DNA from 3 places in the Massilia consociata genome. Region 3 is predicted to be linked to each of the others. Evidence: riboswitches for the same ligand, from Rfam matches in the RefSeq annotation. Region 3 holds a riboswitch; each other region holds the start of a gene.
What was found. Region 3 has a riboswitch for cobalamin ahead of ACFFJK_RS02780 (TonB-dependent receptor family protein). Riboswitches for the same ligand answer to the same signal wherever they lie in the genome.

Region 1 (5,259 bases), on a different contig from region 3:
CGGCCGGCACGGTCGATCAGGCGGATCAGGTTCGGGTACAGGTCGCGGAACAGGCCGGAGGTGGTGACGATCGCGTCGCGCCGCACGGCATCCGGCTTGAGCCGCACGTCGGTGACGACGCCGCGCGCATTCCATACCGGCTCGGCGCCCATCATCGCCAGTGCGAAGGCCACCATCACGCCTTCGTCGCGCACCGCGTCCGAGGCCCACAGGATGATGCCCTCGCTGCCCGCCCCGTCGTCCACGGTGGAGGGACGATCGGCAGCCTGGGCGGCCAGGCGCTCGCCCAGCCCGTAGCCGAGGCGGGTCGGCAGGATGTCGCCGTCGACCGCATGGAAGTTGCGCCCGGTCGGCAGGGCTTCCGGGGAGCGCAGCGGGTCGTTGCCCTTGCCCGGCTCGATGTAGCGCCCTTCCAGGCCCGCCAGCAAGGCGCGCATCTCCAGCGCCGGCGACGCGGCCAGCTTGCGCTCGATGTCCGCATCGACGGTGCCGCCCTGGCGCATCGAGTCCAGCATCAGGTCGAGCGACTTGCGCTCCCACGGCCGGCCGAACACGTGCAGGCCATGGGGCATGAATTTCTCCTGCAGCTTGGTCAGGAAGTGGCCGATCTCGTGCGCGAGCAGGTCGTCCTCGGCCGCGTCGAAACCGATGCCGCGCACCTTCAGCACGTCGGCCATCGAGGCTTCGAGCTCGGCGCGCAGGTTCAGCTGCGCCACCCGTTCGCGCATCAGGCTTGCTGCCTGCGCCTTGAGCGACTCCGAGCCGGCGGCCTCGAAGCTTTCGACCACCTGGCGCAGCGACAGCAGTTCGTCGTACAACGGGGTCGCGGCCAGCGGCGGGGTCAGGTGGTCGACCATCACGGCCAGGCCGCGCCGCTTGGCCTGCGTGCCTTCGCCGACGCCGTCGACGATGTAGGGATAGATGCCCGGCAGGTCGCCTGCGATCAGGCTCGGGTAGTCGTCGGCGGCCAGCCCGACGGCTTTGCCGGGCAAGAATTCATAGGTCGAGTGACGCCCGACATGGACCAGGGCGTCGGCCCGGAAGCGGTCGCGCACCCAATGGTAGAAAGCGAGGTACTGGTGCGGCGGCGTGATGCTGGTGTTTGCGTGCAGGAGCTCCTCGTCCACTTCCCAGCCGCGCGGCGGTTGGGGCCCGATGAAGACGTTGCCGAACACCAGGCCCGGCACCAGCAGCTTGCCGCTGTCGACCATCACCTTGCCGGGAGCGGGGCCCCAGCCGCGCATGCCTTCGATGCCGAAACGGACCAGGCGCCGCTGCAGCGCAGCCAGGGTAGCGCAGCGGCGCGAGGGGCGATCGCCGAGGCAGGCGAGATAGCCCTGTTTCAGGCTTGCGAGGTCTCGCAGCGCGTCTTCGCGGCGCGGGTGGTCGGCGCCTTCGACCAGGTGCTGCAGCTCCGCGATGACGACCTCTGCGCGCTTGCGACCCAGCACCTGCTCGCCGCCGGCTTCGGCGTCGAGCACGTCGGCGTGCAGGCGGCCGAGCAGGCCGCCTGTCATTTCCCCCTGCACGCGCGGCGGGAGCGTGGCGAACCAGCGCTGGTAGTCCCCGGCGGCCACGCCGTTGACCGCCGGTGCGAGTTCGCGCAGGGCGGCGCGGTCTTCGGGCAGGTTGACGCCGTGCGCCATGATCCGTTCCAGCAGCGCCTCGGGCGAGGCGGGCAGGTCGCCGACCGTATAGCCGGCGGCCTTGAGTGCATGCAGCATGTCGAACAGCGATGCCGGCACGTCGAGGTTGTCGGCGCCGATGTTCTGTCGGCCCGGCGGGTGGTTGTAGTAGATGAGGGCGATGCGCTTGTCGCGATTGGGCTTGGCGCGCAGGGCCAGCCAGCGCTGCACGCGTGCGGCGAGGCGGCCCGCTTCCGCATCGAGCACCACCGGCGGACGATGCTCGAGTCCGGTCTTCGGATCGTGCCGGGCCTGGCCCAGCGCGGCCACGGCGACGGGTTGGCCGATGCCCTGCAGTTCGGGCAGGGCGACGCGGTACTGCACCGAGTCCGGGGCCAGGCCGTCCGGCGACAGGCGCCACTGCATGGCGCTGCGATCGAGCATGCGGATGGCCTTGAACACCGGCACGTCGAGGCGCTGGAACGCCGCCTCCACCGCCTCGCGGCCCTCGGCCGCGCCGACCACGAAGTCCTGCAGCACCACCAGCGCAGCCGGACGCGCCGGTGCGATCAGCTCGGGCAGGCGTTCCAGCGCCTCGCGCGAGGCGCCGCCCCAGCGGCTCAGGACCTGCACGCAGGGCTGGCCCTGCCGTTCGATGTGGCGGCACAGTGCGTCCGGCACGATGCCGTCCATGTTGGCCAGGTCGAGCACCACGACGGTGGGTTTGTCCGCCAACCCGAGCTCGGCGGCGCGGCCCCAGGCCGCGTCGTCGGCCAGTTCGCGCTGCCCGGCGCGCAGGCGCAGCGCGGGCTCCGGGCGCGGCGCCGCCAGCGGCGTCGCCGGTGCGAGCAGGTGGGCGAACAGGGCCGCCGTATTGTCCATCCCGCTTCCTTGCCACAGGCGCCGCGCGGCCAGCCAGCGGCTTGCCGCCGGATGCGCCGCGGCGGCGCGCAGGGCCGCCTCCGGCGGCGTCTCGTTCGACAGCTGGCGCAGGGTTTCGGGCGGAAAGCCTGCCAGGCTGCCGTGGCGGCCGCGCGTCATGAGGCTGAGCGTGGCTTCGCCATTGAAGGCCAGGACCTCGGTGCCCGGGCGGGCGTGGCTTGCCAGGGCGTCCTTCAGGCGCCGCGCCGGGTCGCCGAACACCGAGACCGCCAGTACGCTGTCGGCACCCCGGATCCAGCGTGCGACGTCGCCGCCGCTGGCCGCCATGAGCTGGGCCGGAGTGCGCAGCAGGATGCGGTCTTCCGGATGCCGCGCCAGGTGGCGATGGGCTGCTTCGACGGCGGTTGGCGCCGCACGTTCGGTCACGATGGCAAGCAGGGTGCCGGCGCGAACGGGCAGGGTGGGTAGGAGACACAGCAGCGCTGCGAGGAGGCAGGCGCGGACGAAGGTACGGGCGCTCAGTTCGGGTCGACCAGTGAAGCACGCAGGGCGCGCATGAAAACCAGGCAGGCCCTGTGCTCCATGGAAAAGCCGTGCGCATCCAGGGCGCACGAAAGCCGCGCGCACTGGACGGTGTCATGACCCGGACCGAAGGAAAACGAGGGACAGCCAACCGGCAATGCCACACCCCGGGCATTGCAAAGTGCATCGTGACTGGCCGGTCTTCTGGCTCGCCTTCTTCCTTCGCTGGCCCTGCCTTCCCGTGCGATGCACAGTGGCGTCCGGCCAGCGTCGTCAGGCTTACAGCAGCGGGGGCTGCGCCGGACTGGCGGGGATGGCTATCCCGCGCGTCACCGGCTTCCCGTTTCACCCTCCTGCAGACCTGCAGGAAGGCACCAATCGCGTAACGGCCGGATTGTACCGTCCGGCCGAGTTGTTGTCACGACATCTTTGTCGTGGGTCGTTCCCGCTATGCGGACCGCGTTCAGCCCGTATTGCGCAGGCCCGCCGCCACCCCGTTGATGGACAGGTGGATGCCCCGGTGCACGCGCGGATCCACGTTGTCGCCCAGCTTGCGGCGGCGGTGGATCAGTTCGACCTGCAGGTGGTTCAGCGGATCGAGGTAGGGGAAGCGGTTCTGGATCGAGCGTGCCAGCAGCGGGTTGCCGGCCAGGCGTTCGGTGACGCCGGTGACCGCTTCCAGGCAACGCAGCGTTTCTCCGTACTCGGCCGTGATGCGGCGGAAGATCCGCTCGCGCAGTTCCACGTCCGCCACCAGTCCGGCGTAGCGCGAGGCGATCGCGAGGTCGGTCTTGGCCAGCACCATGTCCATGTTCGACAGCAGGGTCGCGAAGAACGGCCAGTCGCGGTACATCGCACGCAGCAGCGCCATCCTTTCCTCGCGGTCGCCGTCCGCCAGCCAGCCGCTGACCGCGGCGCCGAAGCCGAACCAGCCCGGCAGCAGCAGGCGGCACTGGCCCCACGAGAAGCCCCAGGGAATCGCCCGCAGGTCTTCGATGCGGCGCGTCGACTTGCGCGAAGCCGGGCGCGAGCCGATGTTCAGTTCCGCGATCTCGGCGATCGGCGTAGCGGCAAAGAAGTAGTCGGTGAAGCCCGGGGTCTCGTACACGAGGTTGCGGTAGGCCTTGTAGGCGCGCGCGGACAGTTCGGCCATCACGGTTTCGTAGCGCGCCAGGTCGCCTCCCGTCGCGCCGTTGCCGGCGTCGTCCGCCTGCGGGCTCAGGCTTGCTTCCAGCGTCGCGGCCACCAGCAGCTCCAGGTTGCGCCGGCCGAGTTCGGGATTCGAGAACTTCGAGGCGATGATCTCGCCCTGTTCGGTCAGGCGGATCTGGCCGTTGACGGTGCCGCGCGGCTGGGCGCGGATCGCGTCGTAGCTCGGGCCGCCGCCGCGGCCCACGGTGCCGCCGCGGCCGTGGAACAGGCGCAGCTTGACGCCCTTGGCGGCGAACACGTCGACCAGCTTCAGCTCAGCCTGGTACAGTTCCCAGTTCGAGGTGAGGAAGCCGCCGTCCTTGTTCGAATCCGAGTAGCCGAGCATGACTTCCTGCAGCCGGCCCTGTTTCTCGATGACGCTCGCCACCAGAGGCAGCGACATCCATTCGTCCATGATGCCGGCTGCCCTCTGCAGGTCGGGGATGGTCTCGAACAGCGGGATCACCATCACCTCGCTGGTGACGCCCGCGCCGCCATGCGCGACGCGCATCAGGCCGGTCTCCTTCTGCAGCAGCAGCACTTCGAGCAGGTCGGAGACGGTCTCGGTGTGCGAGATGATGTAGTTGCGGATCGCGCGGCTGCCGTAGCGCAGGCGGATGTCGCGCGCCGTGCGCAGGATGGCCAGCTCGGAATTGGTCTCCTCCGAATAGCTCTCGTACGGGGAGTACAGGGGGCGCGGCTGGGCCAGTTCGGCCAGCAGCAGTGCCACCTTGCGCTCTTCGGGAAGCTGCGCGTAGTCGGCTTCGGCCTGCGCGCGGGCGAACAGTTCGGAAAGGACGCGCTCGTGCACGTCCGAGCTCTGGCGCATGTCGAGCGAGGCCAGGTGGAAGCCGAAGATGCGCGCCGCCCGCATCAGGCCGGCCAGGCGCGGCGCGATTAGCATCTCGCCGTGGTTGGCGCGCAGCGAATCGGCGATGACCTCCAGGTCGGCCGCGAACAGGCCGGCGTCGAGGTAGGGCGGGGCGTGGCCGACTTCCTTGCGCAGGATGTGGTCGACGCCCAGTTCGCGCGCGGTGGC
Region 2 (5,259 bases), on a different contig from region 3:
CGACAAAGCCGACCGAGCCGGCGCTGGTCACCGCGCTGGCAGTGAGCACGCCGGACACAAAAAACAGGCCCTTGCGCAGGCTGCCGACGCGGATGCCGAGCGTGGCGGCGCTTTCCGCATGCAGTGCGACCACGTTCATGGCGCGGGCATTGCGCAAGGCATACAGCAGGGCGGCGCCGAGCACCAGCCACGGCGCCAAGCGCAGCGGTGCGCCGGCCAGGTCGCCGATCATCCAGAAGATCATGCTGCGCAAGCGTCCTTCCGGTGCGATCGAGAGCATCAGCGTCACCAGGGCCATGCAGGCGGACGACAGGATCACGCCGGTGAGCAGCAGCATCGAAGTGCCGCCCTCGGCCGCCAGCCCGCCGCGCAGGTCGCGCCGGGCCAGCAGGTAGAGCAACATCGAAACCGCCACCGCCCCGCCGAGCGCAGCCATGTCCACCACGATGGATGCCGCCATGAGCAGCAGCGCGAGCAGGGCGCCGACCGAGGCGCCGGCCGAGATGCCCAGTACGTACGGGTCGGCAAGCGGATTGCGCAGGAGCGCCTGCATCATCACGCCGGCCAGGGCGAGCGCGCCACCGGTGACGAAGGCCGTCAGCGCACGGCTGGCACGCAGCTCGATCAGCGATGCGGCGAGCGTACCGGCTTCGCCCTGCGCCAGCCGGCGCAGCGCATCCGGCACGTCGGCCAGCGGCACCGCGATCGATCCGGTCATCCCGGCGAACAGCAGGCTTGCGACGGCGCACAGCAGCAGCGTGCCGATGACGAGCAGGGCGCGCTGGCGCGGAGGATGGATCCAGACCGGAAGGGCAGGGTGATGCATGCGTCTCCTTGTTGCGTTGCGCGCGGTCAGCGAAGGCCGTAGCGCAGGGCGGCGAACCAGGTGCGTCCGCTCGTCCCGTAATTGCGCGCCAGTTCGTACTGTTTGTCGGCGGCGTTGTTGACACGGACCAGCAGCGACACGTCGGGCGTGACCTGCCAGCTAGTGTACAGGTTGAGCAGGCCGTAGCCGCCCAGGCGGCGCTGGTTGGCGGCGTCGTCGAAGCGTTCGCCGGACAGCAGCAGTTCCGCACCGGCCTTCACGGTACCCACGGTGTAATCGGCCATGAAGCTGGCGTGTTTCCTTGCGCGGCGCGCCAGTTGCCTGCCGGTCGTCTCGTCCTTCGGGTCCTGCCAGTCCAGGCTGCCGCGCAGGCTGATGCCGGCCATGCGCGTCTCGGCCGACAGGCTCAGGCCTTCGAGGGTGGCCTGGTTGACGTTATACGCACAGCTGCCGGTGCGGCCCGGGCATGGGTTGGCGTTGACGATCATGTCCGTGAGGCGGTTGCGGAAAACCGTGGCGTCGAACTGCACCGGGCCGGCGTCGTAGCGCAGCCCGGCTTCATGGTTGCGGCCTTTCTCGGGCCGGTTGGTGGGCAAGCCATAGCCCGGGAAGTACAGTTCGTTGAAGGTGGGGGCGCGGAAGCTGGTGCCGACACTGGCGGTGGCGCGCCAGCCGTTGCCGAAGTTGTAGCCGTAGCCGGCGGCGCCGGTATTCTTGTTGCCGTAGACCGAACGGTCGTGGCGGGCGCTGACATCGACCAGGTGGCTGCCGCGCCTGGCCGAGTAGGCGGCCGCGTACGCATTGGTGATGCGGGCACGCGTCAGCGCCGCGCTGGAGCTCGACGCGACGTCTTCCTTGCGGTGGGCGTAGAGCACCTGCAAGGTATCGGGGCCGAGGGCAATGGTGTTCTGCCAGGTCAGTTCATCCTGCTGCGTATCGATCTGGCTGGCGCCGGAGGCGGCGGCGCTGGTGAAGCTGCCCAGCTTGTCGTCGGAGCGTGCGTACTGCACCGTGCTGCGCCAGTTGGGCAGGAATTGGCTGCTGACGTAGACGGCGGCGGTGTTCAAATCCTGTTCGTTGTGCACGTCGTAGGGGCCGGGGCCGCTGTCGTACTGCGCGCGCAGGTCGCTGTGCAGGAACTGGGCGCCGACCTCATGGCCCGGGGCCAGGGCGAGCGACAGCTGGCCGTTGGCGTTGCGGCGGCGGTAGCCGTCCTTGTCCGGGTTGTAGCCGAAAGCGCCCGGACGCGTGGCGGAGAAGCCGTCCGATTCTTCGTGGCCGGCGCTGAAGACATAGCGCACGCCGCTGCCTGCGCCATGCACGCTGGCGTCGAGCTGGCGCGTTGCGTTGCTGCCTAGGCCTGCCGAGGCGCCGAGGGCCGGGCCGCCTTCGCCCTTGCGCGTGAAGATCTGGATCACGCCGCCGATCGCATCGGCGCCGTACAGGGTACTGAGCGGGCCGTAGACGATCTCGATGCGCTCGATGGTCCCGAGCGGTACGGCGTTCCATGCGGCGGCCCCGCTGGTGGCCGAGCCGATGCGCACGCCGTCGAGCAGGACCACGACCTGGTTGCTGTTGGCGCCGCGCAGGTACACGCTGGTGGAGGCGCCGGCGCTGCCATTGCGGGCGATCTCGATGCCACGCTGGCGCTGCAGCACGTCGGCCACCGAGCCGGCGCCGGAGCGGGAGATTTCCTCGGCATGAATGACGGTGGTGTCGGCGATGACATCAAGCGCACGCTGGGGCATGCGGTTGGCGGTCACGAGCACCGTATCGGCGGATTGGGCAAAGGCGGACGAAACGAAAGACGACAGGACGGCGAGTGCGAGCGCAGGCGCGGCCGCTTGCCGTGTTACAGGAAGGTTCATGAACAGTTTTCACATCAAGGACAACCAGCCGACGTCCCCGTCAGCCAGATTGAACAGAAGCGCCTTGTTGGCACGCTTCCACCTTTTGGCCGGTATCCGGGCTGGCAAGTGTGGCCGTCGGACCTTCCCATGCGAAGCGCACAGTGGTCGTGGAAGACGGTTTGCCGCATCATCCTTCAATGCGGTACTTGCTTACCGTTGCGGGGGCAGCACACGTTGGCCTATGTAGGGCTTCGTGTTTCCCGTTTAACTGCGCCTGTGGACACAGGCGCGAGCACCAAAACGGCGCCATTATACGGTAGAGACGCGCGTTCGGTGTCGCGGCATTGTCATTCTTTCAGCTCGATGACTTCACCGTACGCGATACGGTGCGGGCTTGATGCGGCACGTAGCGCGGCCTGTTCAAGGGTTCCACCGGCATGGAGCGCCGCCATGATCCGGATGGTGCCGGCGTGGCAGACGAGGAGGGCGCCGGCATGGCCGGAGCGCAGCAGTTCATCGCGGAAGGCGGCGACGCGCCGTGCGACATCGAGCACGTTTTCGCCGCCGCCCGGACGGTAATGGAGGAGGTCGGCCGTCCAGGCGTCGACGTCGGCGCGCGGTATCTCGCTCCATGGACGCATCTCCCAGGCGCCGAAGTCCATCTCGGCCAGGCGGGCATCGCGTTCGACCGGTGGGCCGAGCTGCGCAGCCAGGCCGGTGCACCGTTCGAGCGGGCTGGCAAAGACAGGCAGCTCGCCGGGCAGGCCCGCCGCGCGCAGGCTTGCCGCAACCTGTGCGGTGGCCGTGGCGGATACGCTGAGATCGGTCCTGCCATAGCAGATGCCGGGACCAACATCGGGTTGCGGATGGCGGACGAGGCAGAGCCGCATGCTTACGCCAACGCACCGTGGCCGAGCGTTGCCAGGACCGCCACGTAGATCGCCACTTCGGACAGCTGCTGCACGGCGCCGAGGCAGTCGCCGGTATAGCCACCGAGGCGCACGCTGAACTTGTGGGCAAGCCACCACGCGGAGATGGCGCAGGCCAGCAGTGCGGCGGCGAGGCTGGACAGGCCGAGCGCCCCGCTTGCGGCCAGCACGCTTACCGTGAGCGCGACCGTGAGCGCGGCGATCCCGAATTCCATCGTGCTCATGCGCTGGGCCAGCGGTTTCGCTTTACCCTCGGCACGCACGTACTCCATGCGCCAGATGAGCGAGGTCGCCGCAAGTCGCGACATTGGATGGGCAAGCAGCAGGGCGGCGATGGCGCCAGCGGGCGGCAGCATGGCGAGCGCGGTGATCTTCGCTCCCAGCATGCATACCACGCCGATCGCGCCGTATGCGCCCACGCGCGAATCCTTCATGATCTCGAGCACGCGTTCACGCGTCATGCCACCGCCGAGGCCATCGCAGGTATCCGCGAAGCCGTCTTCGTGGAAGGCCCCGGTGGCGTAGATCGTGGCGGCGGTGGACAGTACGGCCGCGACGGGTACCGGCAGGACCGTTGCGGCAGCCGCGTAGACCGCGGCGCCGATCATGCCGACCACGAGGCCGACGAGCGGAAAGTAGCGCGAGGCGTGGTGCAGCCAGTCCGCCTCGAAGCCGACCCAGCGCGGGATCGGCAGGCGGGTGAAGAACTGGACCGCAATGAAGAACAGGCGCAGCTGGTGCATGCTTATTCGGACGCCGTGCTGACCTGGGCCGAGGCGAAGGTCGCCATCTCGCCCAGGAAGTTTGCCGCCGCATGCAGCAGCGGCAGGGCGAGCGCGCTGCCGGTGCCTTCGCCCAGGCGCAGGCCGAGGTGCAGCAGGGGTTGCGCGCCCAGCGCCTCGAGCATCAGACGGTGGCCGTTTTCGTCCGAACAATGCGCGAACACGCAGTAGTCGAGGATGGCCGGCTGCAGGCGTGCGGCGACCAGCAGGGCGCTGGTCACGATGAAGCCGTCGATCAGCAGCACCTTGCGCAGTTCGGCCGCCTTGAGCATCGCGCCCGTCATCATCGCGATTTCGAAGCCGCCGAAGGTGGCCAGCACGTCGAGCGGCTCCACGACGCCCACGTGGTGCTCGACGGCGGCCGCGACGACCTGCTCCTTGCGCAGGATACCCTCAGCCGACAGGCCGGTGCCTGCACCCACGCACCGGGACAGCGGCAGGCCTGTCAATTTGTGCATGAGGGCCGCCGCCGCGGTGGTGTTCCCGATTCCCATCTCCCCGAAGCCAACGACGTTGCCCGGCAGGTCGCGCACCAGGGCCATGCCGTGTTCCAGTGCCGTGCCCAACTCCTGCCGTGACATCGCCGGCTGATGCGCGAAATTGCGGGTGCCGGGACCGACCTTGCGGTCGAGCAGGCCGGCGCGCCGGCCGAAGTCATGGTTGACGCCGGCGTCGACGACATGCAGCGCGCACCCGTTCTGGCGGGCGAATACATTAATGGCCGCCCCGTCCGCCAGGAAGTTCTCCACCATCTGCCAGGTGACGTCCTGCGGATAGGCCGACACGCCTTCCGCGACGATACCGTGATCGCCCGCGAACACCAGGATGGCAGGCTGGTCGATTGCCACCCTGGTCGATTGTTGGATCAATCC
Region 3 (5,259 bases):
ACAGCATGCCGAACGTACACCAGCGGATCAGGGAGTTCCTTGGTGGAAATTTCGCAGCCTTGGGCGACTTCTTGGTACGGTGTTGCATGGTGATACTCCTGATTGCAGCAGACACATGAAAGTCACCAGTGTGCGCCGCCGGATGGCGATAACGTTGTAGTGGATCAACAGGCCAGCGTAAAGAGTAGCTACAGGCCGCTTCAACAGGCCGGCTTTGCCCGGTCTGTTGCTTGCATGCCGCGGGGGCAGCGTAAAATAGCGCCCTGACCGAAGATTACGAAAGCACAGCATGTCCATTCAATGGTTCCCGGGGCACATGAACGCGGCCAAGAAGGAAGCCGCCGAGCAGATGGAGAACACCGATCTGGTGATCGAAGTCCTCGACGCCCGCCTGCCCGAGGCCAGTTGCAACCCGCTGGTCGAGGAACTGCGCAAGTTCCGCCAGCGTCCCTGCCTGAAAATCCTGAACAAGATCGACCTGGCCGACCCGGCCGCCACCGCGGCATGGAAAGCCTTCTATGACGCCCAGGAAGGCGTGACCGCCTACCCGATGACGACCAAGAAGCCGCTTGATGTCGCGCGCATTCCGGAGTTGTGCCAGTCGCTGGCGCCGCACCGCGGTGTGCCGACCAAGCCACTGCGCATCATGATCATGGGGATCCCGAACGTCGGCAAATCCACCCTGATGAACGCGCTGCTGAAGAAGCGCGTGGCGAAGGTGGGCGACGAGCCGGCCGTCACCAAGACCCAGCAGAAGCTCTACCTCGGCAAGCACATCGTGCTGGTCGACACCCCGGGCATGCTGTGGCCGAAGATCGCGATGGCGAGCGACGGCCTGATGCTGGCCGCCAGCCACGCGGTCGGCTCGAATGCGCTGATCGAGGAAGAGGTGGCGGAATTCCTGGCCAACCTGCTGCTGGAGCGTTACCCGCAGCTGCTCACGGCGCGCTACGGCTTCAAGACCGAGGGCCTGGACGGCATCGCCGTGATCGAGAACGTCGCGCAGCGGCGCGGCTTCCGCGTGCGCGGCGGGGAGTTCGACTACGAAAAGGCGGCGCACGTGCTGCTGCACGACTACCGCACCGGCGCGCTGGGACGCATCAGCCTGGAGACGCCCGCGACCCGCGCCGCGGCCCTGGCCAGGCATGCGGCCGAGATGGCGGAGAAGGCGCGCATCGCCGAAGAGAAGGCTGCCGCCAAGGCCGAGGAAGCGGCGCGCGGCAAGCGCGGCACCTGAGGTTTTTTGTAGGGTGGACGGCTATGCCGTGCGCGCGTCCAGGCAGATGATGCGTCCTCGCGATGCAAGCGTCATTTGAGCGCGCGGCCGCCAGGCGGCCACCCTGCGACCTGATGAGCAGGCCACTCGCTTCACCCGAACCGGAAGCTCGACACCGTCAGGCTCCCGAAAAAATCCTCCTCGTGATACACGCAGGCCGCCGGCTCCCGCTCGGCGGCGCCCAGCGCCACCATCAGTGGAATCAGGTGTTCCTCGCGCGGATGCGCTGCCCGCGCCATCGGCGCGTCAAGCCAGCCCAGCAGCGCGGCAGTGCGCTCCTGCGGCGGCAAGGCCAGCGCCTGCTGCAGCCATCCGTCGAACGCCTTCGATGCCGCCGCCCCGGAGGGACCGAACTGGCGCAGGTTGTGGTACGACAGCCCGCTGCCGATGAGCAGTACGCCATCGTCCCGCAGCGGCGCCAGCGCACGGCCGGCCTCGATGTGGCCCAGCGGGTCGAGGTCGCGCCGCAGCGACAGCTGCACCACCGGCATCGCGGCTTCCGGATAGACCGGATACAGCATCGAGAAGGTCCCGTGGTCGAAGCCGCGCGCCGGGTCCAGCCCGGCCGGATGGCCGGCGGTGCTCAACAGCGCGGCCGCCTGCTGCGCCAGCGCCGGCTCGCCCGGCGCCGGGTACCTGACCTGGTAGGTATGCGGCGGGAAGCCGCCGTAGTCGTAGATCATGCCGGGCGCCGTTCCCGACGACAGCATGAAGCCGGGCGTCTCCCAGTGGCTGGTGACGACCAGCACCGCGCGCACCCGGTCTCCCGCGTCGCGTCGCATCGCCTGCAGCGAGGCTTCCAGCTTGTCGTAGGCGCGGCCGTACTGGTCCTTCATCCACGGCCAGGGACCGCCGCCGTGGGACACGAAGTAGGTGGGAAGCGTCATGGGTGCTCCGGGTGTTCAGTCGAAGCACCCATGGTAGCCGATCGAACGCGGCGGCGCCGGCGCGGGCTCCACCAGGCCCGCCTGCAAGCGGCGAAACAAACCGCGACGGCTTGTCAGGTTATAATCGCCGCGTTCTGGTGCCCGCATGCGCAATCCGCGCGTGCAGTTAAACGGGAAACACGAGGTGTCCGCGCAACGCGCCGGCGCCGGGATGTGCTGCCCCCGCAACGGTCAACAAGCGTCGCCGCGCAGGGTTTCCTGGGGCGACAGGCCGCCTCGACAACCACTGTGCATCGCATAGGAAGGTGAGGCGGTCGGTCTTGCGAGCCCGGATACCGGCCAGACAGGTGGAAGCGCCGCAGGCATGGGCCTTGGGCGGCTTCCGTTGACTCCGGTGTGCGGGGACGCAGGCCGGTGCTTTTACCGAGAACATCCAACATGAATTTTGCTGCCGTACCGCGCAGCGCGCCGGCCTTCAAGCCGCTCGCGCTGGCCTGTGCTTTTTCCCTGTCCATCCTCGCCGCCAACGCCCTCGCGCAGGAAGCCGTGCCCTCGATCGTCATCACCGGGGCGCGTTTCCCGGCCCAGCCGAGCGCCGCGCCGATCGGCGCCACCGTCATCACCGCGGACGAGATCCGCCGCGCCGGCGCCACCGACGTCAATGCCGCGATCCGCAAGATCGGCGGCGTGTTCGGGCGCCAGAGCCTGGACGCCTCGCCCGACTTCGCGCTCGACCTGCGCGGCTTCGGCTCGAACAGCGCGCAGAACGTGGTGATCCTGGTCGACGGCGTGCGCCTGAACGAGAACGAGCTGACCAACGCCGTCCTGTCCAGCATCCCGGTCGATACCGTCGAGCGCATCGAGATCCAGCGCGGCGGCAGCAGCGTGCTGTACGGCGAAGGCGCCACCGGCGGCGTCATCAACATCATTACCCGCAAGGGCGCCCGCCCCGGTGCCCACGGCTCGCTGTTCGCGGAAGCAGGCCGCTTCGACGCGCGCGACCTGCGCGGCTCGCTGGCCTATGGCGCCGGCCCGGTGTCGCTGGACGTGGCCGTGGCCAGGCGCAAGACCGACAACTACCGCAAAAACAGCGCATTCGAGCAGGAGACCGCCAGCGGCGGCGTGCAGTGGAACTATGGCGCCGGCCGCGTCGGCCTGCGTGTGGAGCGCTCGCGCCAGGATGCGCGCTTCCCGGGATCGCTGACGGAAGCCCAGTTCCTGGACAATCCGCGCCAGACGGTCACGCCGGACGACTTCGGCAGCATCGACACCGACCGCGTCACCGCTTCGCTCGAACACCGCATCGGCAGCCTGGAACTGGCCGCCGAGCTGTCGCATCGCGAACGCGAGGTGGAAGCGAACTACTACTACTACACGAGCAACGGCGCCAGGATCGCATCAAGGTCACGCTACGACGCCGACCAGACCCAGTTCTCGCCGCGCCTGCGCCACATCGCCGCGCTCGGCGACAAGCGCAACGAGCTGGTGGCCGGCGTCGACCTGATGCGCTGGAACCGCCAGACCACGTCCGATTTCTCGCTGGGCGACGCGCAGCAGGATTCGACCGCCTTCTACCTGCGCGACGAGATCCAGTGGTCGGCGCCGCACAATGCGCGCCTGGCCGTCGGCGCGCGCCACGAGAAATTCGAGAAGAACTATTCGGACCCGCTGGGCTTCCCGCCGGTAGCGAACGAGCGGCGCGACCAGTCGGTCAACGCCTGGTCGCTCGAAGGCAGCATCGACGTGCTGCCGCAGCTGACCGTGTTCGCCAAGCTCGGGCGCAGCTACCGCATCGCCAACGTCGACGAGAACAGCGTGCGTTCCGGTCCCGAAGTCCTGGCCCCGCAGACCTCGCGCGACATCGAGCTGGGCGCCAGCTTCGGCAACAGCGCACGCCAGCTCGGCGCGCGCCTGTTCCGCCACCGCCTGAGCAACGAGATCTTCTACGATCCGACCCTTTACGGCCGCTGGGGCGCGAACACCAACCTCGACCCGACCCACCGCCAGGGCGTGGAAGTGGAAGGGCAGCTGGTCTTCGCCCGCGACTGGCGCCTGACCGGCCAGTGGCAGCACGTGCAAGCCGAGTTCACCGGCGGCCCGAATGCCGGCCGCGAGATGGTCCTGGTGCCGAAGAACGTCGTGACCGCGCGCCTGGCCTGGGCTCCCGCCGGCGGCCACAGCGCCGACATCGGCGCCCAGTGGGCCGACCGCCAGCGCTACGGCGACGATTTCGCCAACAGCTGCAATGCCCGCATCCCGTCGTTTACCACCGTGGACGCGCGCTATGCGTACCGCGTGGGGGCATGGGAAGTGGCGGCGACGGTACTCAACCTGGCCGACCGCCAGTACTACAGCAACGCCTTCGCCTGCCGTTCGGGCATCTACCCGAGCGACGGCCGCCAGCTGAAGCTGTCGTTGCGCTACGACTTCTAACAAACCACGATGGGTGCCTTGAATCGACTCGTCCCCGCGCTGCTGGCCCTGGCGGCGCTGGGCGCCGAGGCCGCCGTGACGGTGGTGGACGACGCCGGCCGCCGCGTCACGGTGGGGCAGCCGGCGCAACGCGTCATCTCGATGGCGCCGCACGCCACCGAGCTGCTGTTCGCGGCCGGCGGCGGCGCGCGCGTCGTGGGCGCCATGAACTACAGCGACTACCCGGAGGCGGCAAGGAAGATCCCGCTCATCGGCAGCAACAGCCAGATCGACATGGAGCGCGTGCTGTCCCTGAAACCGGACCTGATCGTGGTCTGGCATACCGGGAACACGGCGCGCCAGATCGCGCAGCTGGAAAGTCTCGGCATTCCCGTGTACCACACCGAGCCGCGCCGGCTGGGGCAGGTGGCGGACAATGTCGAGCGCCTGGGCCAGCTGCTGGGCACCCAGGCGAGCGCGCAGGCCGCCTCCCGCGCCTTTCGCGCCCGGCTGGCAGGGCTGGAAGCGCGCTACGGCAAACGCCCGCCGGTGACGGTGTTCTACCAGATCTGGGACCAGCCGCTGTACACGCTCAACGATGGCCAGATCGCCAGCGACGCGATCCGCCTCTGCGGCGGGCGCAACGTGTTCGGCCACCTGAAGGTGGTGGCCCCCGTGGTCAGC

Region 1: it holds a riboswitch for cobalamin, as region 3 does, so the genes downstream of both, ACFFJK_RS11940 (cobaltochelatase subunit CobN) here and ACFFJK_RS02780 (TonB-dependent receptor family protein) in region 3, are expected to answer to the same signal.
Region 2: it holds a riboswitch for cobalamin, as region 3 does, so the genes downstream of both, ACFFJK_RS21995 (TonB-dependent receptor domain-containing protein) here and ACFFJK_RS02780 (TonB-dependent receptor family protein) in region 3, are expected to answer to the same signal.

Annotation. Positions count from the first base shown of each region.
Region 1 covers NZ_JBHLWP010000011.1:189,834-195,092, reverse strand. Annotated here, with positions in the region: gene ACFFJK_RS11940 (cobaltochelatase subunit CobN) at 1-2,933, opposite strand, end outside; cobalamin riboswitch at 3,207-3,423, opposite strand; gene ppc (phosphoenolpyruvate carboxylase) at 3,493-5,259, opposite strand, start outside.
Region 2 covers NZ_JBHLWP010000031.1:536-5,794, reverse strand. Annotated here, with positions in the region: gene ACFFJK_RS22000 (FecCD family ABC transporter permease) at 1-826, opposite strand, end outside; gene ACFFJK_RS21995 (TonB-dependent receptor domain-containing protein) at 853-2,694, opposite strand; cobalamin riboswitch at 2,765-2,991, opposite strand; gene ACFFJK_RS21990 (histidine phosphatase family protein) at 3,024-3,566, opposite strand; gene ACFFJK_RS21985 (adenosylcobinamide-GDP ribazoletransferase) at 3,569-4,348, opposite strand; gene cobT (nicotinate-nucleotide--dimethylbenzimidazole phosphoribosyltransferase) at 4,351-5,259, opposite strand, start outside.
Region 3 covers NZ_JBHLWP010000003.1:256,641-261,899, forward strand. Annotated here, with positions in the region: gene ACFFJK_RS02765 (hypothetical protein) at 1-88, opposite strand, end outside; gene ylqF (ribosome biogenesis GTPase YlqF) at 290-1,237, shown strand; gene ACFFJK_RS02775 (DODA-type extradiol aromatic ring-opening family dioxygenase) at 1,369-2,163, opposite strand; cobalamin riboswitch at 2,283-2,521, shown strand; gene ACFFJK_RS02780 (TonB-dependent receptor family protein) at 2,602-4,596, shown strand; gene ACFFJK_RS02785 (cobalamin-binding protein) at 4,615-5,259, shown strand, end outside.